2 regions of the Phyllobacterium sp. GQ127 genome follow, and region 2 is predicted to be linked to the other one. Evidence: predicted binding sites of a transcription regulator. Region 2 holds the regulator's gene; the other holds the start of a gene.
What was found. Region 2 encodes PhoB, which activates phosphate uptake and scavenging genes when phosphate is short. Its sites were predicted from a motif close to TGTCATNNANCTGTCAT; they were not measured.

Region 1 (16,044 bases), on a different contig from region 2:
GCATGTTCCTTGACCGTCTCGCGACGCATATCCTGGCTTTCGAAGGCGATAGCCATGTCGAATGGTTTGAAGGCAATTTCGAAGATTATGAAAACGACAAGATTCGTCGTCTCGGTCCCGATAGCGTCAATCCAAAGCGTCCAAGCTACAAGCCTCTGACACGCTAAGTATAGGTGGGGAACCGCAAGGTTCCCCGTTGTCTTTGCTGGTGTAATCGCCAGATAATTTGCCGCTTTTCTAAAGCAGGGAACTCTTTGGAGCAAATGATGACTGACCTGTTCGTTAATCGTGACGAAATAGTCCCTTCGCGTAAGGTCAGTGGTCGTGTGATCGGGCTATTTGAGGCACTCGACAGGGATTTTGTCACTTCTCCAACAGATTCACTGGAACTGACTTTTGACGGTATTGTCGGTGACTTTCACGCGGGTCAGACGCGTCGCTCTGGCGGACGTGAGCCTTGGTATCCGCGTGGCACCGAGATGCGCAACGAACGCCACCTTTCCATTCTAAGTGCCGACGAGCTTGACGAGATCGCAGCAGGCATGGGCTTGCCTCAGCTGAAAGCTGAATGGATCGGTGGAAACATGGTGATTTCCGGTATTCCATCCCTTTCGATGCTACCACCCAGATCGCTGATGTTTTTTGAAGGTGGCGTGACGTTGAAAGTCGATGGACAGAATGCGCCCTGCAAGATTGCTGGTCGTTCTATTGCTTCGCATGCGGGTACTCCTGACGAAACCACCACTGCATTGGATTTTGTACGCGTGTCCAAGCGCTCGCGGGGTATCGTCGCTTGGGTTGAAAAGCCCGGGATCATACGCGCCGGTGAAAAAGTTGATATTCGTATTCCCGAACAGTGGATTTACAGGGTCTAAGGCTTGCGCCAAGTGCCTTTTCATGGCGAATAGAAAACAGGTCCGGTGCCAGCAATTTAGACGATTGCGGAGAATCGGGAAGCCGGTGAAAATCCGGCACGTGCCCAGCGCTGTAAGGGGAATGACCGTGCATTATGCCACGGTGGCCGAGAGGCCACAGGAAGGCGCACGGTTCAGCTGAACCCAAGTCAGAAGACCGGCCGGACCCCATAGCCCAAGCTGCGCGGACGGCGGCGAGGGCCTCAAGCGTTGTTAGGAGCAAACAATGCACGAAGCTTTTGATAGTCCGGTTCCAGCGGGTGATTTTACTGACGATGAGCGTGCGGCCGTTTATAAGGCGATTTATACCCGGCGAGACGTCCGCGATCAGTTTTTGTCAAAACCGATCGCCTATGATGTTTTGATGCGATTGCTCGATGCGGCGCACCATGCTCCATCTGTAGGCTTCATGCAGCCTTGGAACTTCATCACAATTCGCGATATGGCCCGCAAGAGGCAAGTGCACCGCGCTTTCGCCAAAGCCAACGAGGAAGCCAAGGCCCTGTTTCAAGATGAACGCCGGGCGCTGTATGCCTCTCTCAAATTGGAAGGCATCCTTAAAGCGCCGGTCAATTTATGCATCACCTGCGACCGGACACGCGGTGGAACGGTCGTGCTCGGTCGCACCCACAACCGCCAGATGGATGTCTATAGCACCGTTTGTGCAGTCCAAAATTTGTGGCTTGCTGCCCGTGCTGAAGGTATTGGCGTTGGCTGGGTGAGCATCTATCACGACAATGACATGCGCCAAATATTAGGTATTCCGGATCACGTTGAGATTGTTGCCTATCTATGCCTGGGCTATGTCGACGAGCTTTTTGATGCACCGGAGCTGGAAAAAAAGGGCTGGCGCAAAAGAATCCAATTACAGGACCTTATTTTTGAAGAAGGCTGGGGCCAGCTCAGCTCAGATCTTCCTCATCCGGATCCAGAAGACGTGTTGCCCGCCATTCCGTCAGTTTGCGATTAATCGCATCAAGCACGAAGAAACGAGCGGACTCTTTGTCATAGCCTTCGTCGCGCAGCGCATCATAGTCTGTATGTTGATGCCGCACATGGGCAATAGCGGCCAACCATACGGCAATCGGCGGCGGCAAGGTCTTCATGTGGGGCGCACCTGCGGCCGCGCGTATTGGTTCCGAATCGGAATAGGGAACGGCGGGTAAAAGCAAGGTCAGCGCTTTGTTGATTGAACGCTGACGGTTCGTTCCTGCACTCATTGATGTCTTTCTAATTTGATTCTGGCGCCTATTTCAGACGCGGCAGAAATTGTCGTCAATGGCAAAAACCTCTTGCCAATCGTCGCCTCATGACATAAACATATCTTTATGTCTTTTGAGGATTGGTTATGGACAGGCACAATCTTAATCTCGACCTGATGGTTGATACGTTGAAAGCGGCAGCTGAGCCTAGTCGGCTACGCATTCTTGCTTTGTTGTCGCGTGGTGATCTAACTGTTTCCGACCTCACATCCATTTTAGGACAATCTCAGCCGCGAGTGTCACGACATCTGAAATTGCTCTTTGAGGCAAGTCTTATCAACCGCTATCAGGAAGGCTCCTGGGCCTATTTCCGTTTGGCGGAATCATTGATTGTGGGAGATATTGCCCGTTCCCTGCTAGATCGCCTGGATTGTTCTGATCCCCTGCTGGAGCGTGACCTTGAACGTCTTTCCTCTGTGAAGCTTCAGCGCCGTGAACGTGCGGCTGCCTATTTTAGCGCGAATGCTTCAAGCTGGGATGCTATCCGCTCGTTGCATGTTCCAGACGGCGCTGTGGAAGAGGCCCTTACCAAGATCATAGGTGCAAGACCGTTTCAAGCGATGCTCGACGTCGGTACGGGTACCGGGCGCCTGCTTGAGCTCTTTGCTCCGCTCTACTTGCGCGGTGTCGGTATCGATATCAATCGCGACATGTTGACGATTGCCCGGTCAAATCTTGAGAAGTCCGGCATTGCCAACGCGCAAGTCCGTCAAGGTGACGTCTATTCCTTGCCGGTAGACAGAGAGTCTTTCGATCTGGTGACAATCCATCAGGTCTTGCACTTCCTTGATAATCCGGCCGAGGCCATTCGTGAAGCTGCACGTGCCTTGCGTCCTTCCGGCCGAATGTTGATCGTCGATTTTGCTCCACACGAACTTGAATTTCTACGCGACAGACATGCCCATTTGCGCCTCGGTTTTCATGATGGACAGATTAAAGACTGGCTGACGGAAGCCGGACTGACGCTGGAACAGAGCATGGAATTACAACCAAAAGATAAAGACAAACTGACTGTTAAATTGTGGCTGGCACGCGACCCACGCTTGCTAATTGCCGATCCTGTTTCAACCTCCCGCGTTACGGAGAGTGTCTAATGAGTTTTTTCCGCCAATCCCGCCGTGCCGATCTTGGTAGCAATATCAAGGTTTCATTCGAGTTCTTCCCGCCAAAGACCGAGGTGATGGAAGAGCGTCTCTGGGAGACTGTAACGCGTCTGGCTCCGCTTAATCCCGAATTTGTCTCTGTGACATATGGGGCAGGTGGCTCAACTCGTGAACGCACAGCCCGCACGATCAAGCGCATCTTAACCGAAACCGATGTGAATGCAGCGGCACATTTAACCTGTGTTGATGCCACGAAGGAAGAGGTGGACACGGTAATCCGCGAATTTGCCGCCATGGGTGTCAATCGCTTTGTCGCCTTGCGCGGCGATCCGGCAAGCGGCGTAGGTGCTCATTACAAACCGACACCGGGTGGGTATGAAAACGGTGCCGAACTTGTCGCTGGATTGAAAGCTTTCGCTGACTTCGATATTTCGGTGTCTGCATATCCCGAAAAGCATCCCGAGAGCCCGGATTTTGCTACCGACATCGATATGTTGAAGCGCAAGGTCGATAATGGCGCGACGCGTGCCATCACGCAGTTCTTCTTCGAGAACGACCAATATGAGCGCTATGTTGAAAAGGTGCGTCGTGCCGGAATCTATATTCCGATTTTGCCTGGCATACTTCCAATCCATAATTTCACCCAGGTTACCAATTTCTGCTCCAAAGCTGGTACTCACATACCTACATGGTTGGCAGAGCGGTTTGATGGATTGCAGAATGACGAGCAGACTCATGCTCTGGTAGCTTCAGCCGTCGCAGCGGAACAGGTTCTTGATCTGGTCGAACGTGGCGTGCAGGATTTCCATTTTTACACGATGAACAGGGCTGATCTCGCCTTTGCGATCTGTCATCTCATCGGTATTCGTCCGGAAGCTGTAGCACTCCAATCCAATCTGGCCGGTGCGGCAGCTTGATAACAGCTTGTAAAAGTGAAACGGCCCGGTTGCTATAACCGGGCCGTTTCTTTTGTTTCACTCACTTAACGGTCAGAGACCATATCCGTAGCGCTCATATTTCAATTCAAGGTATCAGTCCTACGACCATTGCACCAATAAATGCGAACGCTGCACAGATCATAAGGACATTCATCGATCGAGTTAGTCCCATCGCTTGTCTCCTGCAGTTAACCCCCATAACATAGCGCAAATTCGCCACAGAAAAAGCCCAAATATTACCGAACGATGACAAAGAGTGTAGAAATTTTTTCTACAGCAACGATAAGTTTTTGAAACTAAACGTATTTAAACGTTTGAAAATGTCGAAAAAATCGAAAAAATTCTTTGCTGGCGGTAAAATTTTGCAGTGCAATAAAATTATCGCAGTTCTCGTTAGCGTGTTGCTTTGCCACATTTCGAACAGGATTAAGCCTTGGAGTTTCGGGCTAACTACAGAAATTTTATGACAATTCTATCTATTCGGCTTTCTGGAAAGCGCTAGAATACGGCCATCAATGATCAGCAGACCCAAAGCGATGAGGGCCATTCCGGCAATGTCTTGCACCGCCAGTTTCTCGCTAAGAAAAATTGTTCCAAGTAAAACGGCGCTGACCGGAACAATCAGGGTGACGAGGGAGGCATTGGTTGCTCCCGAAGCTTTCACGATTGAAAAGAACAGGATATAGGCGAAAGCTGTCGATAGCAGCCCCAATCCGAGAATGGCGGACCAGACGCCCAGGCTAATCCCATCCAAATGCGGCATGCCGTCATGGAGGAGTACGACAGGGATCATGATAAGAGTGGATGCTGTCATCTGTCCGGTTGCCGTTACTGTTGGCGGGATGCCTTTAAAGCGTTTGGCCAGGATGCTCGCGAAGGCGTAGGATATAGTTGCGGTTATGACAGCAAGCTCGGCCCATAGCGGCCCGCCAAGGCCAGTCAAAATTCCAGGCCCGATCATGACCACAATACCCACGATACCCATGAAAATGCCGGCAAGCTTGGCTGCCGTAACCTTTTCGTCGGCGGTCAGTATGGTCGCCAATATGACCGTCCAGATAGGGGTCGTTGCATTGAAGATAGAGGCAAGACCAGCACCTAGCGCTGTTTGCCCGATGAAAAGCAAAGAAAAGGGAATGACATTGTTCAACAGGCCGAGTCCGGCAAAACCGAGCGCGTGGCGACGATAGTCCCAGAAATTAACACCGCGGCTTCCAAGATAAATATGCAGCGCCAGGGCTGCTATGACAACGCGAAACAACACCAGCGTGAGGGGTGGAACGACTTGTACAGCGATGCGCGCGAAGAAGAATGATCCACCCCAAATAGCACCTAACAACAGCAATTGCAGCCAGACAAATCCGGACATGGAAAGGGTCGGCGGCACTTTGGCATCAGCTACGGACACGGCAATTACCCTTTCATGGTAAGCAGATTGCAAATCCTTAGCCATTTTATGGCGAGTCGCCACCCGATTCTTGCAACAAGTCGCGACTTTCATCCGTCACTTTCCCTTGCTAAGAGTCTGGAATGACGCAAGACACACAGATGCAACGATTCGCCACCGCCCGTGATGCAGCGCTTGAATTGCGCCCGGATCAACCGGTTTATTGCTTCAGGCCTCAGGTCCTCATCGAGGACGCTCATAACTTCATGAAGATGTTTCCTGGCGAGACCGCTTATGCGGTTAAAACCAATGGTGAAAATCTGGTGCTGGAAACACTCGCCCGTAACGGCATCAATACATTTGACGTGGCCTCGCCGGGGGAGTTCGCAGCTGTTCGAAAAGTGGCACCCAATGCGCATATGCTCTACATGCATCCGATCAAAGCGCAATCGGACATCCGTCTGGCTCTTGAAACCTATGGTATCCGCATCCTTGCCGTAGACCATGAAGATGAGATCGCCAAGGTGACCCGCATTGTGCGGGCTTTGGATATCGATCCGGGCAGCATAACTCTCTACATTCGGTTGCAGACAAAGGGACATGCAGCATACGAGCTTTCAAAGAAATTCGGTGCTGCTCCGGCCCATGCCGTGGAATTGCTGCAGCGTTCAGAAAAAATTGGCTACAAAGTCGGCCTTTGCTTCCATGTTGGCAGTCAGATTGAAGATCCCGATACCTACGAACGCGCATTGCGCGCTGCCGATTGGGTCAGAAATCGCGCAGGAGTGACATTGGCAGGGCTTGATGTGGGCGGTGGTTTCCCGGCCGAGTATGGTCATGATCCCAAGCGCAAACAGGTCGAAATGCCCTCGCTCGGGCAATTAATGTCGCGTTTGCGCGGCGATATCAATGAATATGGTTTTGGAGATTTGCCGCTGGTTGCCGAACCCGGACGGGTTATTGTTGCGCGGGCCTTTTCGCTGATTGTTCGAGTGCTTCTGCGCAAAGGCAGACGGCTTTACATCAATGATGGTATCTGGGCATCGCTTTCGGATTCCTGGACTGGAAAAATCACTTTGCCAGCCCGGTTTATCCCAGACCCTGCCAAGAAACATCGCAATGGCAATCCTGAAACGATTGTGCCTTTCCGTGTTTGCGGGGCAACTTGCGATTCCGTTGATATTTTGTCCCGCCCATTCTGGCTGCCGGAAACCGTGGATACCGGCGACTGGATCGAGATTGGCAATATCGGTGCCTATTCTCTGTCGTTGCGTACCCGGTTTAACGGTTTCTACCCCGATACATTTGTCGAGGTGGAAACACCGTTTGAGGCGGGCGGACGGCCGGAAGGGTTTGCTTCGCTGGAGACGATGGAATACGCCTCACAAGACCTATAGCTTGTTCAGAAGTTCCGGTGTTGGCCAGGAATCGGCTGGCAGGCCTAGCCGCATTTGTTCCTCGCGGACGGCGTCGCGGGTAAGAATGCCGAACACGCCATCAATTTTCGGGCCCATATCGTGGCCGCGCGCTGCCAGCTTGTTCTGCAGTTCTTTCATCTGTTCAGGGTTGAGTCCCTGTTCGGGCGTTGTCTGCTCCAACGGGCCTGCCCCTGCCAGCCGCGTAGCGAAATAAGCGGCCGTGGTCGCGTAGATGATGGACTTATTCCATTCTACAAAGATATCGAAGTTTGAATAGGAAAGGAAAGCTGGACCCTTTCGGCCCATCGGCAATAATAGCGATGCGTCGCCATCATCCGGGCCAAGCGGCCCCTTTAGGCCGGTTACACCCCATTCAGCCCATTTGGAGTGTGGCAGACGATTGGTGCGGATGGCGTTCTCCCATGGGAGTTCTTTGGTGAGTTTGACCTCTTCGAGCCATGGCTCGCCTTTGCGCCAGCCAAGATCGCGCATAACACGGGCGGCGGTCATGATCGCATCGGGTGCGGAGCCTTTCAGGTCAACCTTGCCATCACCGTCGCCATCAACGCCACGCTCAAGATAATCGGTCGGCAACATCTGCATTTGGCCAATTTCGCCAGCCCACGCACCGGTCGTCTTTGCATCAACAACGCCGCTGTCAAATAGCTTGAGCAGTGCAATCAATTGCGGGCGGAAAAGTTCAGGCCTACGGCAGTCGAAGGATAGCGTCAGAAGGGCATTCAGCGTATCGAAATCGCCCTGGACGGCACCAAAATCCGTCTCGAGGCCCCAAAAGGCCGAAATCACAGGACCGGGGACACCATATTCGGCCTCGGCTTTGGCAAAAGTATCGGCATATTTCTTCAGATTGGCTGCGCCCTGCTTCAGGCGGTAATCAGCAACCATGCGAGATGAAAACGTCAAAAATGTCTGGCTGAAAACGCCCTGCGCACGGTCGCGTTCCAAAACCTTGTCGTCCATCGAAGCCTTGAAAAGCTCGCTGATGCCTTTATCGCTGACACCCGCTGCCTTTGCTTCGGCGATCAAGCCATTGAACCAGGGTTCAAGTTCGCCTCCACAGGCGGGTTTGGCGACAACAGGTTGAGCTGGTGCAACCTGATCCAGAGCTTGAGCACTGGAAATGGTAAGCAGACTTGCGGCGATGGCGATCGATATTTTATTCATTGGGAAATCTCGTTGATGACGGGCGCGCCAAGGCACGCACACTTTCCCTGCTAATGCACGATAACCGTCGTCAGGTGAAGTCACAGAATAGAGAGAACTGTTCGACTCAAAGCTTTATCGAACCTTGTTGCGCGCCAGCCACTGTTTCCATGCGCTTTCGCTGCCGGCAAAAACATTGATATCGGCATCTCCGCGTATGCCGGGGATGGAACCCGTTCCGGTATATTGCCAGAAGGTCCAAGGATGCGGTCCATATTTCTCATCAGGATGCCCCGCAACCGAGCGAAGCCAGAAAGGATAATCGGCGAGTTGGCGCAAATCATTGTCATCAAAGAAATCGACAGTGGTATAAATGATGGGGCGCTTGCCGTAGTGACGCTGTACGATGTCAATGAAGGTGCGCATCTCGCTGCGAACAATTGCTGCATTCGGTCTCAGCTTGCAGGTGGGTGATGCGGCGTTCCATTCCATATCCAGTACTGGCGGCAGGGCACCCGGGTCATTCGGCACATTGCGGATGAACCAACGGGCCTGATCGGCGGCAGAGCGGCAGAAATAGTAAAAATGGTAAGCACCACGCGGAACACCTGCAGCTCTTGCTGCTGCCCAATTTTCTGCAAAGCGGTCATCGACCCGGTCACCACCTTCCGTGGCCTTGATAAAGGCAAAAGAGATGCGGCTCGAGCGTGCAGTCTGCCAGTTTATGGTGGATTGATATTTGGAAACGTCCGTGCCGTGTATCGGATAATGCCAAGGTGTTTTTCCGGTCCATTCATGTGGATCGCTATCACCGTAGCGCGGTGCCTTGACATTGCCGGAGGGCGCATCCATCTGGCGTGTCGCGGAGGGTTTCCTGGCGTCCTCAAAATTATAATCGACGGTCGTACAGCCGGTTAAAACGAGTGTCATCAAAGCGGCTGCAAGACGTTTCATATAAAATTTCCGCGGCTAGATCATTGTTCGGCATTGGTGCGATCTTACAGATGCACTATTATGCTTAACAGATCATGAGCGGTCGCGCTGACCCACGTGGGATCGAAATTACATACCGTTCCGGCGTATAGTCGTTATCCAGGCAAATCCGCGATAAAGCCGTTGTTTCTGCACTGTGGCATTGTTTTTCAATGCAATGGATTCGGCAATATCGAACAGATCATTGCGCGGCGTGACATGATACCAGTCCAGCCACTTATAGAGTGCTTTGCGGGAAACGGACGGCAGATCGGCCAGATCACCGAAGTCAACAATATGAAGAGAGCCGTGCGGAGCAAGGTGGCTGACCGCTTCATGCATTACCAACTGCCATTGCGGGATCATTGAAACGGCGTAGGAGATAAAAATTCGGTCAAAATGCCGACGCGCGAAAAGAGCTTGGGGATTAAAGTCGGCTGCGTCTGCATAGGCGAGCTTGGCCCGCTTACCAAGACCGGCTATCTCTATTTTCTTATGCGCGGTTGCGAGCATTTCGTTCGAAATATCAATGCCGTAGAGGGAAGTCTTTGGATAAGCCTCGCCAGCAAGAATCAAATTCCGGCCTGTTCCGCATCCAATCTCGAGGATCGAGCCGCGTTCTGGCGGATTGAGACCGGCAATCATGGGGTCGCGGCCCAGCAGATAATATTTACGTGTTACATCGTAGAAATGGCGTTGATGCCGATAGACGCGATCCATAAGAGGACCATGTTCGATCTTCGTAAACATGATTCAGCCTCGGAATGTGTACAAATGAAATCCGCCATAAATAGAAGATCGGTCGCGCGCATGAAGCGTTTTCGACTGATCTTCCTTGTATTCCCACTGCGCTAGCGTTGCGTCATCGACACGGCCCGGCAAAAGAGAGGGCTCGGCGGCTGTGCGGAAGATTACCCGCGCGCCGGGAGCGGCTGTGCGGGTAATTTCAGTCCAAAGCTCATTGAGCTGCGTATCGTTCATCCAGTCTTGAGCATCCAGCAATATGAAGCGATCCACTGAATTTTCAGGCTTTGCGCTCAGAAACTCCGTGTAGGACGCATTGACGACGCTCATTCGGCCGGCACGTTCACGCACTGCCGCAAAATTGTTGCGGGATAAATAAGGCGGTAGCGGACCGGTCTCCGCATTGTCGCTATAGCCGCGGCCAAAGGCTTGCCAAGCAAAATAGTTTTCTGAAAGCGGAAAACCGCAGGCGAGTTTTTCAAGGCGCCCACGCAATACCTCAGCCATATCGCCGTTTCCTGCAGTTGCAAGGGCATCATACTGCTGTGGTGGAATTCCGAGGCCAAAAAGCGAAGACTTCCGTGCGGTCGCCCAGCGGATCATACGTTTGTCAAAGAGCGGGGCGAGGGCGGTGTCGAAATAAACCCGTTGTTCGGCAAGTGTCGATGCCTTCAGAATATCGCGCGGGTCAATACCGTAGAGTCTGGCAACGCGATGCCCCATGCCGATAAACAGGCCAAGCAGGCCATGGCGGTAAAGGTCGCGCGAAAAAATGGAGATACGCCGCCGGCCGGACACCATCCGCTTCTCCCAATAGGAGCGGCTGGTTGCATCAAGGTGCGGCCGGATGAAGCGTTCATAGGCCGTTAGATTGGATTTGCTGTCGGCAGTTCCATAGAACCGATAAAAGGCATCGTAATTGGGAAGATTGACGACAGCAGCAAGCTTGAGGCGGTTGAAGGCAACGTGAGCCGTATTGAGATCAACGGCTTCAACACTGGCAGGATCAGCCGTCAAATAGGACATGGCATTACAGCCGCCGGATGCAATCGTAACAATTCGATGACCGGCACCAATCTGCAGGGCCTCCATATCAACTTCCGGATCTTCCCATATTTGCGGATAGACCAGTCCCTTGAAAACGTGAGCAAATAGTCTTTCAGACAATCCGGCGCGTGATAGAAGCCGGTTTTGCCGAACAGCCCTGTTCAGTTTTTCATTGCCGATATGCGAGCGAGGAGGCGGCGTATTTGCAGACTGTCGAGCAACTGGCATCCAAACGAATCCCCTTTATTGGAAATTCCTGCTCGCCTAGCACCCGCATGTAACAAGTTGGTGACGCCGCTGTGACGTAATGGATGAAGCTGATGACAATTTGATTCAAATTTTATTGATAAGTATTGGTTTTCGAATCTGATTCTTCCGCCTTGTGCTGACGCTGTCAGCGTTGGGGCGGTTCAGTTCGTACCACCACCGACATTCCGGGGGCGAGATATTGTGCCAGGTCCTGTCCGGGATCGACTGATATGCGTACAGAGATACGTTGCGCGACCTTTGTAAAATTTCCGGTGGCGTTGTCAGGTTTGATTACGCTGAATTCAGAGCCGGCTGCCGGTGCAAATCGTTCAACCTTGCCGGACAGTCTTTTGCGATTGAGAGCGTCGACTGTGAACGTGATCGGCTGCCCCAGTGCAATATTGCTAAGCTGCGTTTCCTTGAAGTTTGCGATAATCCAGACGTCGCTGGGGACAATTGCCATGAGCTGCGTTCCGGCACTGACATATTGGCCGAGCTTGACACCAACTTCGCCAAGAGTGCCATCCCGTGGAGCTACAATTTTAGTGTTCGACAAATCGATATCAGCCAGTTCAACGGCTGCCTTTGCGCCTGCGACTGCTGCTTCCAACGAACCGCGACTGACCTTAATGGTTTCAAGATCCTGATTGGACACTTCCAGTGCTGCTTTGGCCTGAGTTACAGATGCCTGGGCTTGCTCCAATGCTGTTTCACTTTGCTCTGCGTCACTCTTTGTCAAAACACCCTGACGGGCCAATGGCTCGATGCGGGCCCAATTGGCTTGTGCTCGCCGCAATACAGCCTCGGCGCTGTCGAGTTGTGCCTGGCTGGATCCAATGCGTGCCTCGGCGGCACGTTGCTGCTGTGTTGAGTTGTCAAGAGCGGCTTGCTGACTGGCGAGAGTCGCTTTTGCCTGATCCAGTTTTTGCGCAAAAATCCGGTCGTCAATTTTGGCCAGAAGTTGGCCCTGTTTGACCTTGTTATAATCCTGAACCGGAACATCAACGATATAGCCGCTCAACTGCGGACTAATCAGAGTGACATAGCCCTTCACATAGGCATTTTCTGTTATCTCGATATCGCTCTGAAATGGTGGCAGGCGCCAGGCATAAAGCACAAGCACGAGCCCGGAAATTCCAATAAGGATGGCAATTATCGTTGCCGAATGGCGCATATATTTAGACATCATCTGATCAACTCGTTTGAATGGCGAGAACGGTTTCCCGGTTGCGGAAAAGTGCGCGCAGGGAGACGTGCGTTAAAAGAATAATGAGCGCGAAAAGCGAAATACCGGCAATGAGCAGAAACGCATCATTATAGGCGAGGATATTGGCTTCACGCGTCGTTTGTTGGGAAAGCAGCGCTATTCCTTCTGCGTTTAACAGGGTGCCGTCGGTAATCGATCGGCTATAACCCGCTGTCAGTTGCCCAACACGCTGAACCACAAGCGGATTAGATAGGACAATGCTTTCTGCCAGGATATTGGAATGGAATTTTTCGCGTATCGTTATGAACGTACCGAAAACCGCTTGCCCGAAAAGCCCCCCAAGACTTTGTGTGGCTAGAAACACGATAATGAAACTGAGAATGTAGTTTGGCCCGCGTTTCAACGCTGAACTTAGCCCGACGGACATGGCTGGCGGCAAGAAGAGAGCTGTGGCAGCGGCTATGCAAGCTTGACTCGCATACATTTGCGCTGGGCGCGTGAGGTTCGTTGATTGGCTGTCCATATAGGAGCCGGCAATAAGAAACATCAAGGCAACGGCATGGATCGCAGGCACTCTTTCGGGTGTCATCACTGCGGCACATGAGAGGCCCGCTACAATCATTGCCGCCATGGAGACCATATAGATCATGCTGATTTGATCGTTTAACAGGCCCAGATTTTGAAAGAAATTATTGGCGACAGTTGATTGTTCGGAGACGACAAGCCTGAAAAGCAGAATTGTTCCGGCGAAATGAACGATCTCCTTGCTGGCAATCCAGCGGATATCGAGGAGGGGTTTTTCCCGGTTGAGCTCAATAATGACCGCAGCCGTAATGGTGACGACTGCAATAGCCAGAAGCACACCAAGCCAAGGGGCTTCAAACCACCAATAAAGCCTACCGGTAACGAGCGTCACGGCGATACAACCGAAACCGATGGCTATCAAAAGATAGCTGATAATATCCAATTTCTCGATGACCTTTGCCCTTGGTATGGGTGTCAGAGGGAGAAGATAGATAACGCCAAATGCGATAAGGGCGAGAGAAATTTCGAACGTATATAATCCGCCCCACTGGCCGATATCCAACAGCGTGGGCGAAAGCAGGCGAGCCAGAGGCGAGGCCAGCGATATATTCGTTAGCACCAGACATATGGCTATTGTCATCTTGCGCGCCGGTGTGAACGCCTCAAGCATGTAAAGGAAGGCAAGACTCGACAATGGAGCTGCGGCAATGCCGCTGACAAAACGAATGATGATGGCCGATTGCAAATCTGTGACCACCAGATGCAGCAGCGATACAAGCACGAAAATTGCCAAGCTTAACTGGGCAAAATTTCGCAAGCCATACTGATTTCTGATCTTGATAAGTGCAATCGACAGGCTGACATTGGGTGCCATATAGGCAGCGATCAGCCAGGTGGTTTCGGTGTTTGTTGCACCGAGATAGCCCTGAATCTGCGGGATATTTGTAGCGATCAGATTCATTCCAAGGCCCTGCGTCATCGATAGCAGAGTTGACGCGCCAATATAGGCAGCCGAGCGGAGCGGATGCATAGGAACGGGCGCCGCAGGGGGAGGCGGTGCAGTTTTGATCGGATCATAACCGACAAACTCAGCTTCGGGGAGCATGTGGCTCAGTCCCTCTCGTCGAGTTCGTTGATATTGCGGTTAATTGACCGAAGGACATCTATTGTGTTCTGCAGGTCTTCGCTCTCGATACCCGCCAGGACATCAGCGCGCAGCTTTTGGGCAAGATCATTGACCTTTTTTGCTAATGTCCTGCCGGTCACTGTGATGTGAATTTCCTTGGCGCGCCGGTCCCCTTCTGCCTCTTTGCGTTGAATGAATCCCTGACTCTCAAGACCGTCAAGCAAGCGCACCATGGTGGGTGTTTCTATATCCAGCTCTTCTGCAAGCTCCTTTTGATTGAGCACTGCAAGCCTGTCGAGCAGCAACAATGTCCGCGCTCTGGCTTGTGTCAGTCCTAATTCTTTCACACGCGAATCAAAATGCGTGCGCAGCTTTCGGCTGGCTCTGCCCAATTCGTCCACAAAAATGAAATGTAAGCCACGATGTGCCATAAGATAGCCGTATAATAAGTAGGTTGCTAATTATTAATGTGCGATATAACTCCAAACGGATTGGATTTCAAGGTCGTGTTAGCGTAGATCGAGACGCAGGAGTTCGTCCGTATAAGATTTGCCGTCGATACGCAGGGCATCCTTCTCCACGCCGAACACCTCAAAACCCAAGCTGAGATAGAGCGTGCGGGCTGTAATATTGGCAGCCATGACGGTCGCGTGTAATGTATCAACGTGATTTCGAGCGTAATCGATAACTGCCAGCGTCAGTCTTTTTCCGAGCTGATGCCCGCGCCATCTCTCATCCACATAAACACCCCAAAGCAAACCCTTGTGGTTTTGCTTTGTCTTGGAGTTTGCGGCAAAGCCTGCAACGCCGATCAGTTCACCTTCAGCAAATGCACCGAAAACGGCGTTTGGCAGAGCGTCAAGGCGGCAGCGAATTTCGGCCATGTCGAGATCGGCCTCTTCTTCATAGCTTGAGCCGAATGCTTCCGGCGCCGCTTGCAATCCATGTAAGCGCAGTCGCTGGAATTGCTCTGCATCCTTCCTGTTCAATACCCGGATCGAAATATTCATATTCGGACTCCAAATATCACATCATGACAGGCAGATGACGAATGTCGCCATGTTTACAAAGAGATATCCACATAAGAGTTGAATGAAAATGAAAATAGAACTCCATTCCGCCTTATTTCAGATAGAGTGGATTCGAGGGGCCACTTGAGTACCTAGGAGAGGATTAAAACACATGAAGAATAAATTTGTTATCGCCTTGGCAGCTGTATCGTTGTTTGCTTTGGCTGGCTGCGGTGAAAGCGAGCAGAAGACCGAAACGCCACCTGCTACAACTGAAGCACCAGCTCCAGCACCGGCGCCGGCTCCAACAGCGGTTGAACCAGCAAAGCCAATGACTGCTCAAGACGCGATGAAGACCATTAAAGAGCAGGCTGCAACCATGACTGCTGAGCAAAAGCAGGCTGCCGTCGAAACCGCCCGCAAGGCAGCTGAAGAAGCCGCAAAAGCGGCGGGACAAACAGCCGATCAGGTTAAAGCCGCTGCCGACGCAGCTGAAAAAGCCATCAAGGATGCGCTTGGCGTTCAATAAAATTCAATTGGCAGGTACGGCAGGCCTCATGTTTGCCGTACCTGCGCCCATCTATGTCAAACAGTTTTGATGAATAATTATCTCTCTCGCAATTGCGAAAAACTTTGAATAAAATAGAGCCATGTCTATTTGGCGCCGCATCAGCGATTTCATCACCACCACAGCAGTCGATGCATTCTCCAGCATTATCGAGGCTGTACGTACCGCATTTGAAGGCGATCCCGAAACGCGGCGACGCGTTGCGTTTTCGATAGCAATGATTGCCTTGTCGGCCAAAATGGCCAAGGCAGATGGCATTGTATCGCAAGCCGAGGTTAATGCGTTCCACGACATTTTTCATGTGCCTGAGCAGTATCAGGACCAAGTCACCAGATTATATAATCTGGCAAAGCAGGATGTCGCGGGTTACGAGGCCTACGCAACGCAGTTGGCTTCACTTTGCGGTTCCG
Region 2 (16,044 bases):
TCGGGCCGCAGTTTCGCGCGCGAAACAGCGTCGAGCGACTGATCAAATATGTCTTGCTGGCCTGTTCGGCCATTGCTGTCCTGACGACAATCGGCATTGTTTTTTCCGTGGTTTTCGAAACCATCCAGTTCTTCACCAAAGTATCGCCGATCGACTTTTTGTTTGGTCTGCAATGGTCGCCGCAAACGGCGATCCGGGCTGATCAGGTCGGTTCATCCGGCGCATTTGGCATCGTGCCGCTGGTGGTCGGCACATTGCTGATCACTGTGATCGCTATTGCAGTTGCTGGTCCGCTCGGCCTGTTTGCAGCGATCTACATGGCTGAATATGCCAGCCCGCGCACGCGTGCAATTGTGAAGCCTATTCTCGAAATTCTGGCCGGTGTGCCTACTGTTGTGCTCGGCTTCTTCGCTGCCTTGACAGTCGCGCCATTCATCCGCGGATGGGGCGAAACCTTCGGTCTCTCGGTTTCGTCGGAATCGGCACTCGCTGCCGGGCTTGTCATGGGCATGATGATTATCCCCTTCGTGTCGTCGCTTTCGGATGATGTGATCAATGCCGTGCCTCAAAGCCTGCGCGATGGTTCCTATGCGATGGGCGCAACAAAGTCCGAAACCATCAAGAAGGTTATCCTTCCTGCGGCTTTGCCGGGCATCGTGTCGGCATTCATGCTGGCAATTTCCCGTGCAGTCGGCGAAACGATGATCGTGGTCATGGCAGCCGGACTTGCTGCCAACCTCACATTCAATCCGCTCGAAGCGGTTACGACCTTTACCGTGCAGATCAAGACCATTCTGGTTGGAGATCAGGAATTCGACAGTGCCAAAACGCTCTCGGCTTTCGCTCTCGGCTTCGTGCTCTTCTTCTTCACGCTTGTCCTCAACTTCATCGCGCTCCAGATCGTCAAGAGATATCGGGAACAATATGACTGACATCACCATATCCAACGGCATTCCCGTTACCGACTACCCACGCGATGCATTGGTCAAGAAGCGCTACCGCGCAGAGCGGCGCTTCAAGTTCTACGGGATCGCGGCAATTATTCTGACGGCACTGTTTCTGTCGGTTGTTCTGCTCGATGTTCTGTTCAAGGGCTTGCCCGCGTTTTCAGAATATCGGGTGGATCTGAAGGTTACCGCAGATCAGGCGGCACTGGATCCACAAAATACCCGCGATCCTGTGACGCTTCTTGCTGGTAATTACGACAAGATCATTCGTGACGCATTGGCTGCTCAGTTTCCTGATGTTTCAACCCGTGCGGAACGTCGCGCGTTGAATGGCCTGCTCAGTTCAGGTGCATCCGACGATTTCCGCCGCATGATTTCGGGTAATCCTTCGCTGATCGGTCAGGAAGTGACCGTCCCTGTTCTGCTTTCAGATGATGCAGATCAGTTCCTGAAGGGTTATCAGACATCGGAAATCGTGCTGGAAGGGACGGGAACGCTTTCCCAGACCCTTAACGGCGAGACCTATTCGCTGCGTTCAACGGGTGATGATTTCGCCAAGGCTTTTCAGGAAATGCAGGGTTTTCTATTTGAGCGTCTGGAAAAGTTGACGACAGAATCCGCACGTCTTGAAAAGCTGATCCCTGGCCTTGATGCAAATGCAGCAAGCTCGTTGCAAAGCCAGATCGATGCGATCAAAGCAGAGGCGCAGACGCTGAATGCCCGCATCACCGACACTAATGTCGCTATTGAGTTGGATGAGAAGCTGCCAAGCCTGCTTGTCAACGTTAATGGCGGGACGATCAAGGCGAGCCAGATCAGCCCCTCGGGTATTGATGGCGTCAAGCTGATAACACCTGCAAGCGCCGAAGCTGCTGCTCCCGGCAGCTGGTCCATGCTGACGCTTGTCACGCCGGAATCAAACCGCCGCGTGCAGGATCAGGCTGCGATCTGGCTCACAAAGATGAAGTCCGAGGGCCTGGTGGAACGTGCTTTTGCGACCCGCTTCTTCACCTCGGGTGACTCGCGTGAGCCTGAACTTGCAGGTATTCGCGGTGCATTGACCGGAACGCTCTGGACGCTCGCCGTAACATTGCTACTCTGCCTGCCACTAGGGGTCGGCGCTGCCATATATCTTGAAGAGTTTGCGCCGAAAAACCGCGTGACCGAGATCATTGAAATCAACATCAACAATCTTGCAGCCGTTCCATCAATTGTCTTCGGCTTGCTCGGACTGGCGATGTTCCTGAATTTCTTTGACCTTCCACGTTCCGCCCCTTTAGTTGGCGGGCTGGTGCTGGCACTGTTGGTAATGCCGACAATCATCATTGCATCGCGCGCTGCACTTCGCTCCGTACCTCCTTCAATCAAGGAAGCGGCGCTGGGCGTCGGTGCATCGCATCAGCAGGCCATCTTCCACCATGTGCTGCCTCTGGCCATGCCCGGCATCATGACCGGCACGATTATCGGCATGGCGCATGCTCTGGGCGAAACGGCTCCGCTGCTGATGATCGGCATGGTCGCGTTCATCGTCGATATTCCTGGTGGGATAACCGACGCTTCGACGGTGCTGCCGGTGCAGATTTATCTGTGGTCCGACCTTCCTGAAGTCGCCTTCCAGGCAAAGACTGCCGCAGCCATTCTGGTGTTGCTGGTGTTCCTATTCGTGATGAATGCTGCGGCGATCATGCTGCGCCGACGTTTTGAACGTCGCTGGTAATGAGGTACAAGGACATGAACATGTTATCCGAAGTTGATGTGGAAAAGAAATTGCATAACTCCTCGAACCAGCCTGCGATAAAGATGAAGGGCGAAAACGTCTCCGTATTTTACGGAGCCAAACAAGCGCTCTTTGAAGTCAGTCTCGATATCAGGGAAAAGGAAGTCACCGCGCTTATCGGACCATCGGGTTGCGGCAAGTCGACTTTCCTGCGTTGCCTGAACCGCATGAATGATACGATTTCGATCTGCAGGGTCACGGGCAATATCACGCTTGATGAGCGCGATATCTATGATCCCAAGATCGACGTGGTTCAGTTGCGCGCCCGTATCGGCATGGTGTTCCAGAAGCCAAATCCATTTCCGAAGTCGATCTTCGAAAATGTTGCCTATGGCCCGCGCATTCATGGTCTTGTCAAAAGCAAGAGTCATCTCGACGAAATCGTGGAAAAAAGCCTGCAGCGCGCAGGCCTGTTTGCGGAAGTGAAAGACCGTCTGCATGAATCTGGCACCGGTCTTTCCGGCGGACAGCAGCAGCGTCTTTGCATCGCGCGCGCCATTGCGGTCAGTCCGGAAGTGATTTTGATGGACGAGCCTTGCTCGGCGCTTGATCCTATCGCGACGGCAAAGGTTGAAGAACTGATCGACGAATTGCGCCAGAACTACACGATCGTCATCGTCACGCACTCAATGCAGCAGGCGGCACGCGTGTCGCAACGCACGGCAATGTTCCATCTTGGAAATATTGTTGAAGTCGGTGACACTGAAATGATGTTTACCAGCCCTACCGAAAAGCGCACGCAGGACTACATTACCGGACGTTTCGGTTGATCTCACGGGAAGAGGGTTAGACAATGACTGACACAGCACAACACACCGTCCGCTCTTATGACGATGAACTGAAGTTTCTGACGCACAAGATTGCAGAGATGGGCGGACATGCGGAGCGCATGGTCGAACAGGCTGTGTCGGCCATGGTCAATTCGGACAATGCGCTTGCCCAGCGCGTGATCTCTGATGACCTTATCCTCGACGCCGGTCAGCGCGAGATTGACGAAAAGGCGATCACCATCATCGGCAAGCGCCAGCCAATGGCGATCGACTTGCGCGAAGTAATCGGCACGATCCGCATTTCATCCGATCTTGAGCGTATCGGCGATCTTGGCAAGAACATTGCCAAGCGTGTCGTAGCCGTCAACGATACGCGCCAGACGCTCTCTGTCTATCGCGGCCTGCAGACCATCGCAGAACTGGCATTGACACAACTTAAGGATGTTCTCGACGCTTATGCAACACGCTCGGTGGCACAGGTCAATATCGTCCGTGAACGCGATGATGAGATTGATGCGCTTTACACGTCGCTGTTCCGCGAACTCCTGACCTATATGATGGAAGATCCGCGCAATATATCCGCTTGCACGCATCTTTTGTTCTGCGCCAAGAATATTGAGCGCATCGGTGACCATGCCACCAATATCGCCGAGACGGTCTATTACATTGTAACGGGAACACAGCTTCCGGCGGAACGCCCGAAGGAAGATCAGTCGCATACCGTTATTCTTGACGAGCCAGTAACGCCATAATTGCCGGAAGCAGACCATGCCTATAGCTCCCAGAATCACAGTCGTTGAAGACGAAGATGCCCTCAGTGTTCTCCTGCGTTATAATCTGGAGGCAGAAGGCTATATTGTCGAAACCATCAGCCGTGGTGACGAAGCCGAAATCGCCTTGCGCGAAAAGGTGCCGGATCTGCTGATCCTCGATTGGATGCTTCCAGGCCTTTCCGGTATTGAACTTTGCCGCCGCCTGCGTGCTCGGCGCGAGACAGAAATCCTGCCGATCATCATGTTGACCGCGCGCGGTGAAGAAAGCGAGCGTGTTCGCGGTCTTTCAACCGGTGCGGATGATTACATGGTCAAGCCGTTCTCGACACCGGAATTGCTGGCACGCATCAAGTCCATGCTACGCCGGGTCAATCCAAGTCTCTTGTCGCATGTGTTGAGCTTTGGAGATCTGAAACTTGACCGCGAACAGCACAGGGTTTTCCGTAAAGAGCGTGAACTCAAGCTCGGACCGACAGAATTCCGCCTGCTGGAATTCCTGATGCAGTCCCCAGGCCGGGTGTTCTCGCGCGGACAGCTCCTGGACAATGTATGGGGCGCGGATATTTACGTCGATGACCGTACGGTTGACGTGCATGTTGGCCGTTTGCGCAAGGCAATCAATATTGGCAGATCGCTTGATCCGATCCGGACCGTACGCGGTGCAGGCTATTCCTTCGGATAGGATTAAATCGCGTTTTTCTTTATCGAATTCCTGTCTCGGCCGGGAAACAGAATTGGCGTTATATGAGCCAATTTGCGCTAGAGACGGCTTGCGCAAATGACCGGTAGTCTCATTTAAACAGAACTGCTTCTGCCGGACAAAAAGTGCCGTGTTCCGAAAAGGGCTATTCGGCGGCAATCAGCGGGAAGTTTGTTGCTCGTAGCGGATCTGGCTCGACCAATGTCTCCAGAAGTGGCCGCTGGATAGCTGTGCCGCCATTGATCTCCAAAATATGCGTATAGAAGTTTTCGCCGGTAACCGAGCGTGGCGCTTCGATCTCATGCATCACGCTGATGACGGTGGTTCCGGCACAATGATCCTTGATGGCCTGATGGAAGGCGATCTTGGAGTCCGGGTCCAGCGCGCCGGTTGCTTCATCAAGAAACAAAACCGCAGGCTTGTGCAGCAATATGCGCGCAAGCACCAGTTTCTGCTTCTGACCACCCGACAGGAGCTGGTCCCAAGACGTGCCATCGCGGCATTCTTCACCAAGGTTTTCAATAAAGTCGCCCATGCCGGCGCGGTGCAGGGCGGCCGCAACGGAGGAATCGCCAAAACGGCTCTCATCCATTGGGAGGCATACGAGCTGTTTCAGCGAGACGCCGGGAAGTTTGACCTCTTGCGCCGCATACATCGTTGCCGCATCTTTCGGGTAAAAGATTTCACCACGGCCATAGCCCCAAAGCCCGTTCATTGCTTTGAGCAAACAGGTTTTTCCACTACCGGAATCGCCCTTGATGTAAGCCCATTGGCCCTTGCGCAACCGCATATTTCCAAGCGTGAGAAAAGCCTTGGCCTCGCTGTCGCGGTGCATCAATTCAAGTCCCCGCACCGAGACGCCAAAGGCTTCGTGCTGTGTTGCAAATTTGAACTCACTGACACCGGTGGACCGATAATATTCCGAGGGCTGGCTGACACGCTCGACCGCTTGGGCCAATTCGGTAACGCGCCGTGCATTTGCCTTCAAATTGGCAATTGCGGGCATGACATGGATAAACCAGGAGCATTCATTGATCATCGAACCAACAAGCTCGGAACCGGTAATATAGTTCTTGAAGCTGATCGTATTACCCATATAGGGCAGAAGACCGGGTATATAGGCGACAATACGGGCGGAAAAGAAATTGTAGATCGAGGTGAACGACATATAGCAGGCATCGAACACATTGAAACGCCCCCAATTATTGTCGACGCTTCTGTAAAGCTTGTCATTTAACGACTTTTGAACAGTCTCGCCATTGGCAGCGGCAACCTGAAAGCTGCGGCGCAACAATGTGGTCAGCTCACTTCTGTAACTGCCTTCGGATTGCTGCATGGCGAGGGTGAGTTTTTCAAGAGCGCGACCAATACGCATGGCAATCCATGTGCTGACCGGCACGTAGAGCGCAATGGCCGTAAAGGCCAGCGTGGCACTGCCATAATCTCCAAGAAAATCAAGGCCGGGTATTGGCGTTGAAAGTTCAATGAGTTTCTGGCCCACGAAAAGAATGGACATTGTGACGCCCAGCACGCCCATGGCCAGCCCAATGGCGCCGCCGGTCATTCCCTTGATGGATTCCTGAATGCGCTGGTCGATATTGTCGGGAGTCTGCTCCGCCGAACTTCCCTGCTGCAAATGATAATGTGTGTGCTGTTCATCAAGCAGCGCCTCACCGAAGCGGCCATTGAGCCAGCCGCGCCATTTACGATGCAAGGTTGTCGAAAGGAGATGACGGACACCGATGAAGCCAATTTCCTTGACTGCAACAATTGCAACGAGAATACCGGCATTTGCGAGGATCACATTGAGCGGATTAACGACAAAAGGGTCGTGTATATCGACCAGCGAGTTGATCAACTCGCCCGACGCCATCGCCATCCAGACGCTGGCCTTGCTGGCTGCGGCGGTCAAAAGCGCAATGGCGATTGTCAGCGTCCAGGCTTCAACCCAGCGCTCGGAGGTCCAGTACGCCCTAAGCAGTCCCCAGAAGCTGCACATTGATGCCAATGCGGAGTTTCCGTTGACGGGAGATGATTTCCCAACTGACTTGGTGCCTGATTGCAAGAGATTGCCCCGGTTTGATTCCAATTACAGTAACACAATGTTACGCATTGCAACAAACCGTGGTTAAAATGGGGTTAAAATTTGCGAATATGATGAGCGATCAGATTTCGCCGGACACGTGTCGGCGTTGCCGGTCGAGCTCTTCACTGTATCGCCGCAGCGTGTGGCTTTCGCTCAAAAGCCCGACGACCTTCAGTTCCACAATGTCATTAACGACGGCCAAAGCTTCGGCTTCGGCATTGTCGAACAGGCGTACGGCCTGTCGCGCATTCATTTGCGGTTGTAGATACTCACCCTGATATTTGATCAATGGGCCAATAGGTTGCGCTTCATCGGTTGTCTCCGTGATGCCTGAATGCGCTTCCGCAACGATTATGATGCCGACATACTTATTCTCATCGCTGACAATGATGACACGTTGCGTTGAGCCGAGCGGAAACTCCTGACGGAATTCGCTGATGCTCATCTTGTCGGAAGCCGTGCGCACATCTGTACGCATCAGCTTGGCCACTGTCAGATTGCGAATCCAACCCACATCATGGGCGCTACGGATGCTTTCACCCCGCAAGTGAAAGCGCCATGTGGCAAAGGAGTAGCCGAATGTGTTCCGGACTGTAATGGATGCCGCAATGACAGCGGCAAGCACAAGAACCGTTATCGGAAAGTCCCCTGTGATTTCCAATGCGAGGAAGGTCATCGTCAAAGGGCCACCGATCACCGAGACTGCCAGAGCGCTCATGCCGACAACCGCATAGGTCACGGGCGTCAGGGTTGCGTGGGCAAAGACATAGGGTGCGGAAAAAGCAAAGAGTTTGCCAAGGAGTGCACCTAGGAAAAGTGAGCCGAAGAACAGGCCCCCGCGAAAACCCGAACCGATGGAAATGGCGGACGCAAGCGCTTTCAGCAGGATAATACCGATAATGCCGGCAATAGGCCCTGTGTAATCCAGATTGAGATGCAGCGCGCCATGACCTCCCGACAGCACCTGCGGTGAAATCAAGGCCAGTCCGCCGACAACCGCACCGCCAAGGACGGGTCGCATCCAGAATGGGATGAAGCTTTTGCGGGCGAGTTCTTCAACGAAAGCGACGCCCTTCATCAGCGCGATACCAGCACCGGCACAAAGCAAGCCGAGGAGAAGCGCCGGGACATAGTCGGCGGGAACAACGGTGCCGAACTCGCCAATGTCGATAACGAAATTATCACCGGCAAGTGCCCGCGCGACAAGATTGGATACAAGTGCGGCGGCAACAACGGGTGTCAGGCTTAAAATAGTATAGGAACCAATGATCAGCTCGAAGGCATAGAATGCGCCAGTCAACGGAGCGTTGAACGCGGCGGCGATAGCGCCGGCAGCGCCGCAACCAACGAGGATGCGCATATCCGAACGTCTCAAGCGCAAGGACAGACCAAACTTTGACGCCAAACCGGAGGCGAGCTGGGTATAACCTGCCTCCAGTCCCACGGAAGCGCCAAAGCCATTGGAAATCAGATTCTGGACGGTGACGATGATGCTGTCATTGAGTGAGAGACGGCCACCATGCAGGGCATTCGCCTCAATCGGATCGACAATCGGCTTTTTACGGTAGAGCGCCAGAAGGAAGAGCAGGACACCAAGAATAGCACCCCCCACAATTGGAGCGAAAAAGAGCGCCGTATGACTTGCGGACATTGATGATGACAGACGTTCACCGGGTTGCAGGTTGAAGATCACCAAGTGCAGATATTGGGCGATGCGGCTCATCGCGGTCACGACGAAACCTGAAAAAATGCCGACGAGTACGGCAACCAGAACAAGGCCTGCTTCATGACTTCGTGCAAAGGCACGCAAGCGGCTCGGTGCGAGAAAAATGGAGAAGACGCCGAGACGACGCAATGTAAACTTACGGAGCATGGAACGGTCTTTGAATTATTCGAACTGCGGGAAAATATGCCGTTTCGGGCGTCTTTTGGTTATAGCGACAAGCCCTGACCCTAAGCCGCTTGGCAGCAAAATTCAAATGATGCATGCGCATGCGTCCATTGATTGCTTTTGGAGTTTTCCACTTTATGGCAAGATTTTTCAGATCGCCTGAAGCAATTCTTACAACCGCCATAATGACGACATGCAAGCGACATTGAGCGCGGTCAGATTGCCAGCACTGTCATCATTTGAGGAGAGAATCATGCTGGAAGCGATTGAACCAACACTGAACGAATTGCTGGCTGAACCGATCATCCGTCAAATGATGGCGAGTGATGGCGTGAAGTCGGATGAGGTTCGCACATTAATGGCGCGCGTCGGCAGGCTGAGCCAGGCACCGCAAAGACAGGAACGCGCATTTCACGTTCTGAAAATGCCACCCAATTGGCTTTATCGTCCGGGTGCGGCAGAGCGTTCAATGTGCTGCCCGAAATAGAGCTGCATGATATACCGGACCTTCCGGCATGAGATGGCGCCTGTCCTGCCCGACACGGCGCCAATTTCTTTTGGTGCTCTTGCGCAGTTGAGCTGTGCAGAATTTCGATAATCCTCTTGTCATTTTCCCTTTCACATTGCGAAAAACTGCCATTGCCTATTAAGTAGCGGTGATGGGGTTGTGATCAAAAAATAAACAATAAGGGGAATGATATGAAAACTGTTTTCCAATTAGGCCGCAGGGCTTTCATCGGGCTCGTCGCTGGCGCTGCCTTGACAATGGCCGCTTTTGGACCGGCGGCAGCTCAGGAAAAAATCAAAGTGGTTGGCATCTACACGGTTCCGATTGAGCAACAATGGGTTAGCCGGATTCATCTGGCGCTAAATGCCGCCAAGGAGCGTGGCGATATTGACTATTCCTACTCGGAAAATGTCTCCAATACGGATTATGAGCGCGTTATGCGCGAATATGCCGAACAGGGAGCAAATCTGATTGTTGGCGAGGCATTTGGCGTTGAAAAGCCCTCGCGCGCTGTTGCCGCCGAATATCCAGATATCAAATTCCTCATGGGTTCTTCGCTACCGCCGGTAGAGCCGAACTTTGCCACCTTTGATAATTTCATTCAGGAGCCTGCCTATCTGACCGGGCTCATTGCTGGCGCCAAGACCAAAAGCAATATAATCGGGCTTGTCGGTGGCTATGCAATTCCGGAAGTTAACCGGCTGATGAATGCCTTTATTCAAGGCGCCAAGGAAACCAATCCTGACGTCAAGTTCCTCGTGACCTTTATCAATTCCTGGTATGATCCGCCCAAGGCCAAGGAAGCGGCATTCGCGATGATCGATGCCGGTGCGGACATTATGTATGCCGAACGCTTCGGCGTGTCCGATGCTGCCAAGGAGCGCGGCGTTCTGGCCATTGGCAATGTGATCGATACATCCAAGGATTATCCCGGGACAGTTCTTGCCAGCGCGCTTTGGCATTTTGAGCCGACGGCCGACAAGGCGATCGCGGAGGTGAAGGCGGGCAGCTTCAAAGCGGCTGATTTCGGGATCTATTCATTCCTCGGTGCCGGCGGCGGCAGCATCGTCGTCGATGAAAAGCTTGCAACCCCGGAATCAATCACGATCGCAAAAGCCAAGGAAGCCGAGATCAAGGCGGGGACGCTGAAGATCGAGATCAATGACGCGGAACCCAAATCGACGAAATAGGGCAATCAAGGCAGACTATAACGCATTGAAGAGGGTGGATTAATTGCACAGTTTGCGCTGCGTGGTTCGCCCTTCGACAAGCTCAGGAAGCTCGCCACGAGGGAGGTGGGTTGATTGCGTGGATAATCGCGACTGTGCAAATCATTGCTTCTTGCCAAACGCCACCTTCCTCATGGTGAGCTTCCTGAGCTTGTCGAAGGGCGAACCACGCATGATGTGTATGCCAAGGATAATATGGGAAATGGACAAGATCGCTTTTGGTGAGGCAGAGACATGATACAGACAAAAGGACAGGCGGAGAATGGCTCTGTCGTCCTGGCTCTCGACAACATCACCAAGCGCTTCGGTTCTCTCGTTGCCAATGATGATTTGAGCCTTTCCCTCAAACGGGGTGAGATACTCGCGCTTCTCGGCGAAAATGGCGCCGGGAAGACGACATTGATGAACGTTCTTTTCGGGCATTATGTGCCGGAAGAGGGAGCCATACGTGTCGCGGATGATTCAGGTATTCTGCATGAATTGCCCAAAGGCTCGCCGAGTGCAGCTCTGGATGCTGGTGTCGGCATGGTGCATCAGCATTTCACATTGGCCGAAAATCTGACGGGTTTCGACAATATTGTGCTTGGCACGGAATCGCTATGGCAGGTCTGGCGCAGCCGTCGCGCCTTGCGCAAACGGATCGACGCAATCATGCGTGAAAGCGGGCTGACGGTCGATCTTGACGTGAAAACCGCCCAACTGAGTGTCGGTGAAAAACAACGTATCGAGATTCTCAAGGCGCTTTACCGCGATGTGCGGGTGTTGATTCTGGATGAACCGACCGCAGTATTGACGCCGCAGGAAGCGGACGGGCTTTTTATTATTCTACGCCGGCTTGCTGCAAGCGGATTGGGCGTTATTTTCATCTCACACAAGCTGGGTGAAGTATTGGCGGTTTCACACCGCATCGCGGTGTTGCGGGGCGGCAAGAAGGCCGGAGAATTGACTACGGCTTCTGCGGATAAACGTTCGATCGCTGATATGATGGTCGGGCGCGCTGTGCCGCCATTGCAGCGCAAGCCATCGCAGATTGGCGCGGCAGTGCTGGAATTTGATCAAGTGTCGTTGAAACGCGGATCGGTGCGTCAATCGCTCAACGAGGTTTCCTTTGTCATCAAGGCAGGGGAGATTGTCGGCGTGGCGGGTGTGTCAGGCAATGGCCAATCGGCAATTGCGGCTTTGGTTTCAGGCCTTGAGACAGTCGATAAAGGTTCGGTGCGGCTCTATGGCAAGCCCATGAAAACTGGCGATCCGCGCGCTTTGGTTGCGGCGGGCGTTGCACGCATGCCGGAAGATCGCCAGCATGATGGTGTGGTCGGGTCCATGTCGGTGGCCGAAAATATTGCTATAGAAGATCTGCACGGCAAAGAGTTTCAGACCGCCGGATTCATCAAGCGCAAGGCCATGCGCAAAAGGGCGAGCGATGCCATCAAGGCCTATGACATACGCTGCCAGGGACCAGATGCACAGGCGCGGCTTCTTTCGGGCGGCAATATCCAAAAGCTCATTCTGGCGCGTGTATTGGAGCGTTCTCCCAAACTTATCCTCGCCAATCAACCAACGCGCGGCCTCGATATTGGCGCCCAATCGGAGGTCCATCAGCGTATTCTCGCTGCCCGGGATCGTGGTGCAGGCGTGCTTCTGATCTCGGAAGATCTGGATGAGTTGTTTGCACTTTCCGACCGGCTGCTCGTGGTGCATACGGGCGAAGTGATGGATGCAGGACCAGCAGAAGGACTGGACCGGGGATCAGTAGGAATGATGATGGCGGGACATACCCTACAGGTGGCATCGTGATGCGGATATCGTTGCAGCCTCGTAATGATGTTTCGCTCAATGCGCGCATCATCATTTCCGTTATAGCTGCGCTTGCCGCTTTTGCCTTGGTGGCTGTGCCGGTGAGTTTTGCGGGCGTATCGCCGCTGACGGCCTATTGGCTCATGTTCAAGGGCTCGTTCGGTTCCATGTTTGCCTTTTCCGAGACGCTTACCCGGGCAACACCGCTCGTTTTGACCGGCCTCGCCGCTGCCATCGCATTCCGTGCCAAGCTCTGGAACATTGGTGCGGAGGGCCAGCTTTATGCCGGAGCTCTCGCGGCAGTTGGTGTGGGCAGCGGGCTTTTATCCTTGCCGGGACCTTTGCTGATACCCGCCATCATCCTTGCCGGTATCATTGCCGGTGGTCTGCTGATGATCGTTCCTGCGCTGCTGAAACTACGCTTTGGTGCCGATGAAGTCGTGGTGACATTGCTGCTCAATTTCATCGTCATACTCTTCGTTCAGATGCTGATAGAGGGGCCGATCAAGGACCCGCTTGCGTTGGGCTGGCCACAATCGGTTCCATTGGCCGATGCAGCTGCCTTTCCCAAACTCTTTGCGCGCATGCGTGTCCATGGCGGGCTGATTATCGGCTTGGTCGCAGCGCTCATTTTGTGGATTACCGTTTCCAAAACTGTTCTCGGTTTTGAAATCAGGGCTGTGGGTGAAAACAAGCCAGCGGCGCGATTTGCCGGAGTGCCTGTAAATGCGACTGTGCTGAAAGTGGCCTTGATCTCCGGTGGACTTGCAGGTCTGGCAGGGGTGAGCGAGGTGGCCGGTGTCAAGGGCTATCTTTCCGCCGACCTGTCGCCCGGTTTCGGTTACTCCGGCATTGTCGTTGCGATGCTTGCTGGTCTGCATCCCCTTGGCGTCGTCCTTGCGGCACTGTTTGTGGCGGCAGTCTTTGTCGGCGCGGATTCCATGAGCCGCGCGACGGGCGTTTCCAACTATCTTGCTGATCTCGTGGTCGCGCTGTCGCTGCTTTGTGTTCTCGTGGGCGGATTTTTCCTGCGCTACCGTTTGAAATTCGAACGTGGCATTTCGCCCCTGCAGGCAGGAGAGTAGAATGGAAATTCTCGAAATCCTGTTGACAGTAAATTTCTGGGCGGCAGCCATCCGCATCGCAACGCCATTGATTTTTGGCGTGCTCGGAGCATTGCTCTGTGAGCGTGCCGGCGTGCTCAATCTCGGCATTGAAGGCATTTTTACTGCTGGCGCGATGGCCGGGTGGATGGCGGTCTGGATGGGCTGCGGCCTATGGACCGGCGTGCTGGTCGCGGCGCTGGCAGGAGCAATCTTCGGATTGCTGCATGCAATTCTGACGGTGGTGCTGGGCCTGTCGCAGCATGTTTCCGGCATTGGCATAACGCTGCTGGCAACAAGCATGGGATATTTCACCTATCGCACGGCCCTGCCCAATGTGTCGACGCCACCGCGCATTGTCCCGTTTCAGCCGCTTGATATCCCGGTTCTTTCCGATATCCCGTTTATTGGTCCGGTACTGTTTCAACAGACAGCATTGACCCTATTGGCTTTCGTCCTGGTCGGCGTGGTCGCGTGGCTGCTTTACCGCACGCCGCTTGGCCTTGCATTGAGGGCTGTTGGCGACAATCCATCCTCAGTGGAAGCGCAGGGCCTTTCGGTGCGCGGCCTGCGTATAGGTGCGGTAATTGCCGGATCTTCGCTTATGGCTCTTGGCGGTGCATTCCTTACAATGTCAGCCTTTGATGCTTTCTTCTTCGGCATGGTCAACGGACGTGGCTGGATATGCATTGCGCTCGTCGTATTCGCGTCATGGCAACCGGGAAAAGCGCTGCTCGGAGCCTTGCTGTTTGGCGCATTTGATGCGTTTCAAATCAGGCTGCAAACCGAAGTGGGAGCATTCGTTCCAGGACAGGTTTTCCTGATGATGCCCTATCTCCTTTCCATTCTGGCGCTGGTTCTGGTTGCCCGCAAGGCTGACTATCCGGGCTCATTGCTCGTGCCCTGGTTCAAGGGTCAAAGATAAAGGTTTCATCATGTTCGATCTGAAAGTAACCAATGCAACCCTGCCTGATGGTCGCTCAGGCATGGATATCGGCGTAATATCCGGGCGTATTGCAGCGGTTGAAGCCAATGTGACCGGCGAAGCGGGTGAGGTGATCGATGCGGCGGGTCTCCTGGTATCGCCGCCTTTCATCGACTGCCATTTTCACATGGATGCAACGCTGTCGCTGGGTCAGCCGCGTCTGAACGAGAGCGGCAGGCTGCTGGACGGAATTCAGATATGGGGTGAGTTGAAGCCGCTCCTGACGCATGAAGCCGTGATTGAGCGCGCAATGCGCTATTGCGATCTGGCGGTCACGCAAGGGCTGCTTGCTATCCGCACCCATGTCGATATTTGCGATGATCGACTGCTTGGCGTCGAAGCCTTGCTTGAGGTCAAAAAGCGCGTTGCGCCCTATATTGATTTGCAACTCGTGGCTTTCCCGCAAGACGGTTACTATCGCTACCCCGGCGCGGTCGATCTGCTTAAGCGCGCACTGGATTTGGGTGTCGACGTTGTCGGCGGCATTCCTCATTTCGAGCGCACCATGGCAGATGGGGCGGCAAGCGTTCGGGCCTTGTGCGAAATCGCTGCCGAGCGCGGGCTGATGATCGATCTGCATTGCGACGAGACTGACGACCCGCTGTCACGCCATATCGAAACTCTGGCCTATGAAACGCAAAGGCTCGGACTTGGCGGTCGCTCGACAGGCTCGCACCTGACATCCATGCATTCGATGGATAATTATTATGTCAGCAAGCTCTTGCCGCTGATTGCAGAAGCTGGTGTGGCCGCAATCGCCAATCCGCTGATCAATATTGGCATTCAGGGCCGCCATGACACTTATCCCAAGCGCCGCGGAATGACACGCGTTCCGGAACTTCTGGCTCATGGCGTTACTGTCGCCTTCGGCCATGATTGCGTGATGGATCCTTGGTATTCGCTGGGGCAGGGCGATATGCTGGACGTTGCCAGCATGGGACTGCATGTGGCGCAGATGACCAGCCGCGACGCCATGCGCCAGTGCTTTGCTGCGGTGACGACAGAGCCGGCCAAGATTTTGAATCTTGAAGGCTACGGGCTTGATGTCGGCTGCAAGGCCGACATGGTGCTGCTGCAAGCCGCCGATACGATAGAAGCCATACGCCTGAAGGCAACCCGCCTTGCTGTTATAAAGGGCGGCAAAGTGATCGCGAAAACACCGGCAAAGGTGAGCGCGCTTGATCTTGCAGGCAGGCCAGAAAATATTGATCCTGCAAGTTATGCGCCGCGGCTCGGGTGAGTTGGGTTCACATAAATTCTTCGAATATGTGTAGACAAAAGAAACCCGGCCTGCCTATCATATAGTCAGATATCTGCTTGCCAAAAAAATAAACAAAGGGGTTCTGTCACGATGAGTTTAAAAAAATACATCGCAATCGCGTCTGTTGCTTTTGCACTTTTTCCCACCGCTGCACTTGCAGAAACAGCAGTTTCCGTCGGCCTTTCCGGATGGACAGGTTTCGCGCCGCTGACGCTGG

Region 1: a site for PhoB is predicted at 11,227-11,243, ahead of AC6CHM_RS06405 (BtaA family protein). Genes of this name have one in related genera too.

Annotation. Positions count from the first base shown of each region.
Region 1 covers NZ_JCAXDZ010000001.1:1,247,071-1,263,114, reverse strand. The annotation lists gene ettA (energy-dependent translational throttle protein EttA) at 1-167, shown strand, start outside; gene AC6CHM_RS06455 (MOSC domain-containing protein) at 267-875, shown strand; cobalamin riboswitch at 902-1,094, shown strand; gene bluB (5,6-dimethylbenzimidazole synthase) at 1,141-1,884, shown strand; gene AC6CHM_RS06445 (DUF2293 domain-containing protein) at 1,817-2,134, opposite strand; gene AC6CHM_RS06440 (ArsR/SmtB family transcription factor) at 2,263-3,270, shown strand; gene metF (methylenetetrahydrofolate reductase [NAD(P)H]) at 3,270-4,196, shown strand; gene AC6CHM_RS06430 (DMT family transporter) at 4,690-5,586, opposite strand; gene AC6CHM_RS06425 (alanine racemase) at 5,766-7,001, shown strand; gene AC6CHM_RS06420 (lytic murein transglycosylase) at 6,996-8,207, opposite strand; gene AC6CHM_RS06415 (glycoside hydrolase family 25 protein) at 8,322-9,140, opposite strand; gene AC6CHM_RS06410 (class I SAM-dependent methyltransferase) at 9,249-9,908, opposite strand; gene AC6CHM_RS06405 (BtaA family protein) at 9,912-11,177, opposite strand; gene AC6CHM_RS06400 (HlyD family secretion protein) at 11,344-12,384, opposite strand; gene AC6CHM_RS06395 (MFS transporter) at 12,392-14,035, opposite strand; gene AC6CHM_RS06390 (MarR family transcriptional regulator) at 14,041-14,487, opposite strand; gene AC6CHM_RS06385 (GNAT family N-acetyltransferase) at 14,566-15,066, opposite strand; gene AC6CHM_RS06380 (antifreeze protein) at 15,239-15,595, shown strand; gene AC6CHM_RS06375 (TerB family tellurite resistance protein) at 15,717-16,044, shown strand, end outside.
Region 2 covers NZ_JCAXDZ010000003.1:208,156-224,199, reverse strand. The annotation lists gene pstC (phosphate ABC transporter permease subunit PstC) at 1-932, shown strand, start outside; gene pstA (phosphate ABC transporter permease PstA) at 925-2,664, shown strand; gene pstB (phosphate ABC transporter ATP-binding protein PstB) at 2,679-3,494, shown strand; gene phoU (phosphate signaling complex protein PhoU) at 3,518-4,246, shown strand; gene phoB (phosphate regulon transcriptional regulator PhoB) at 4,263-4,949, shown strand; gene AC6CHM_RS13060 (ABC transporter ATP-binding protein/permease) at 5,113-6,966, opposite strand; gene AC6CHM_RS13055 (chloride channel protein) at 7,133-8,926, opposite strand; gene AC6CHM_RS13050 (hypothetical protein) at 9,198-9,431, shown strand; gene AC6CHM_RS13045 (BMP family protein) at 9,644-10,642, shown strand; gene AC6CHM_RS13040 (ABC transporter ATP-binding protein) at 10,916-12,478, shown strand; gene AC6CHM_RS13035 (ABC transporter permease) at 12,478-13,563, shown strand; gene AC6CHM_RS13030 (ABC transporter permease) at 13,565-14,506, shown strand; gene AC6CHM_RS13025 (amidohydrolase family protein) at 14,514-15,806, shown strand; gene AC6CHM_RS13020 (ABC transporter substrate-binding protein) at 15,918-16,044, shown strand, end outside.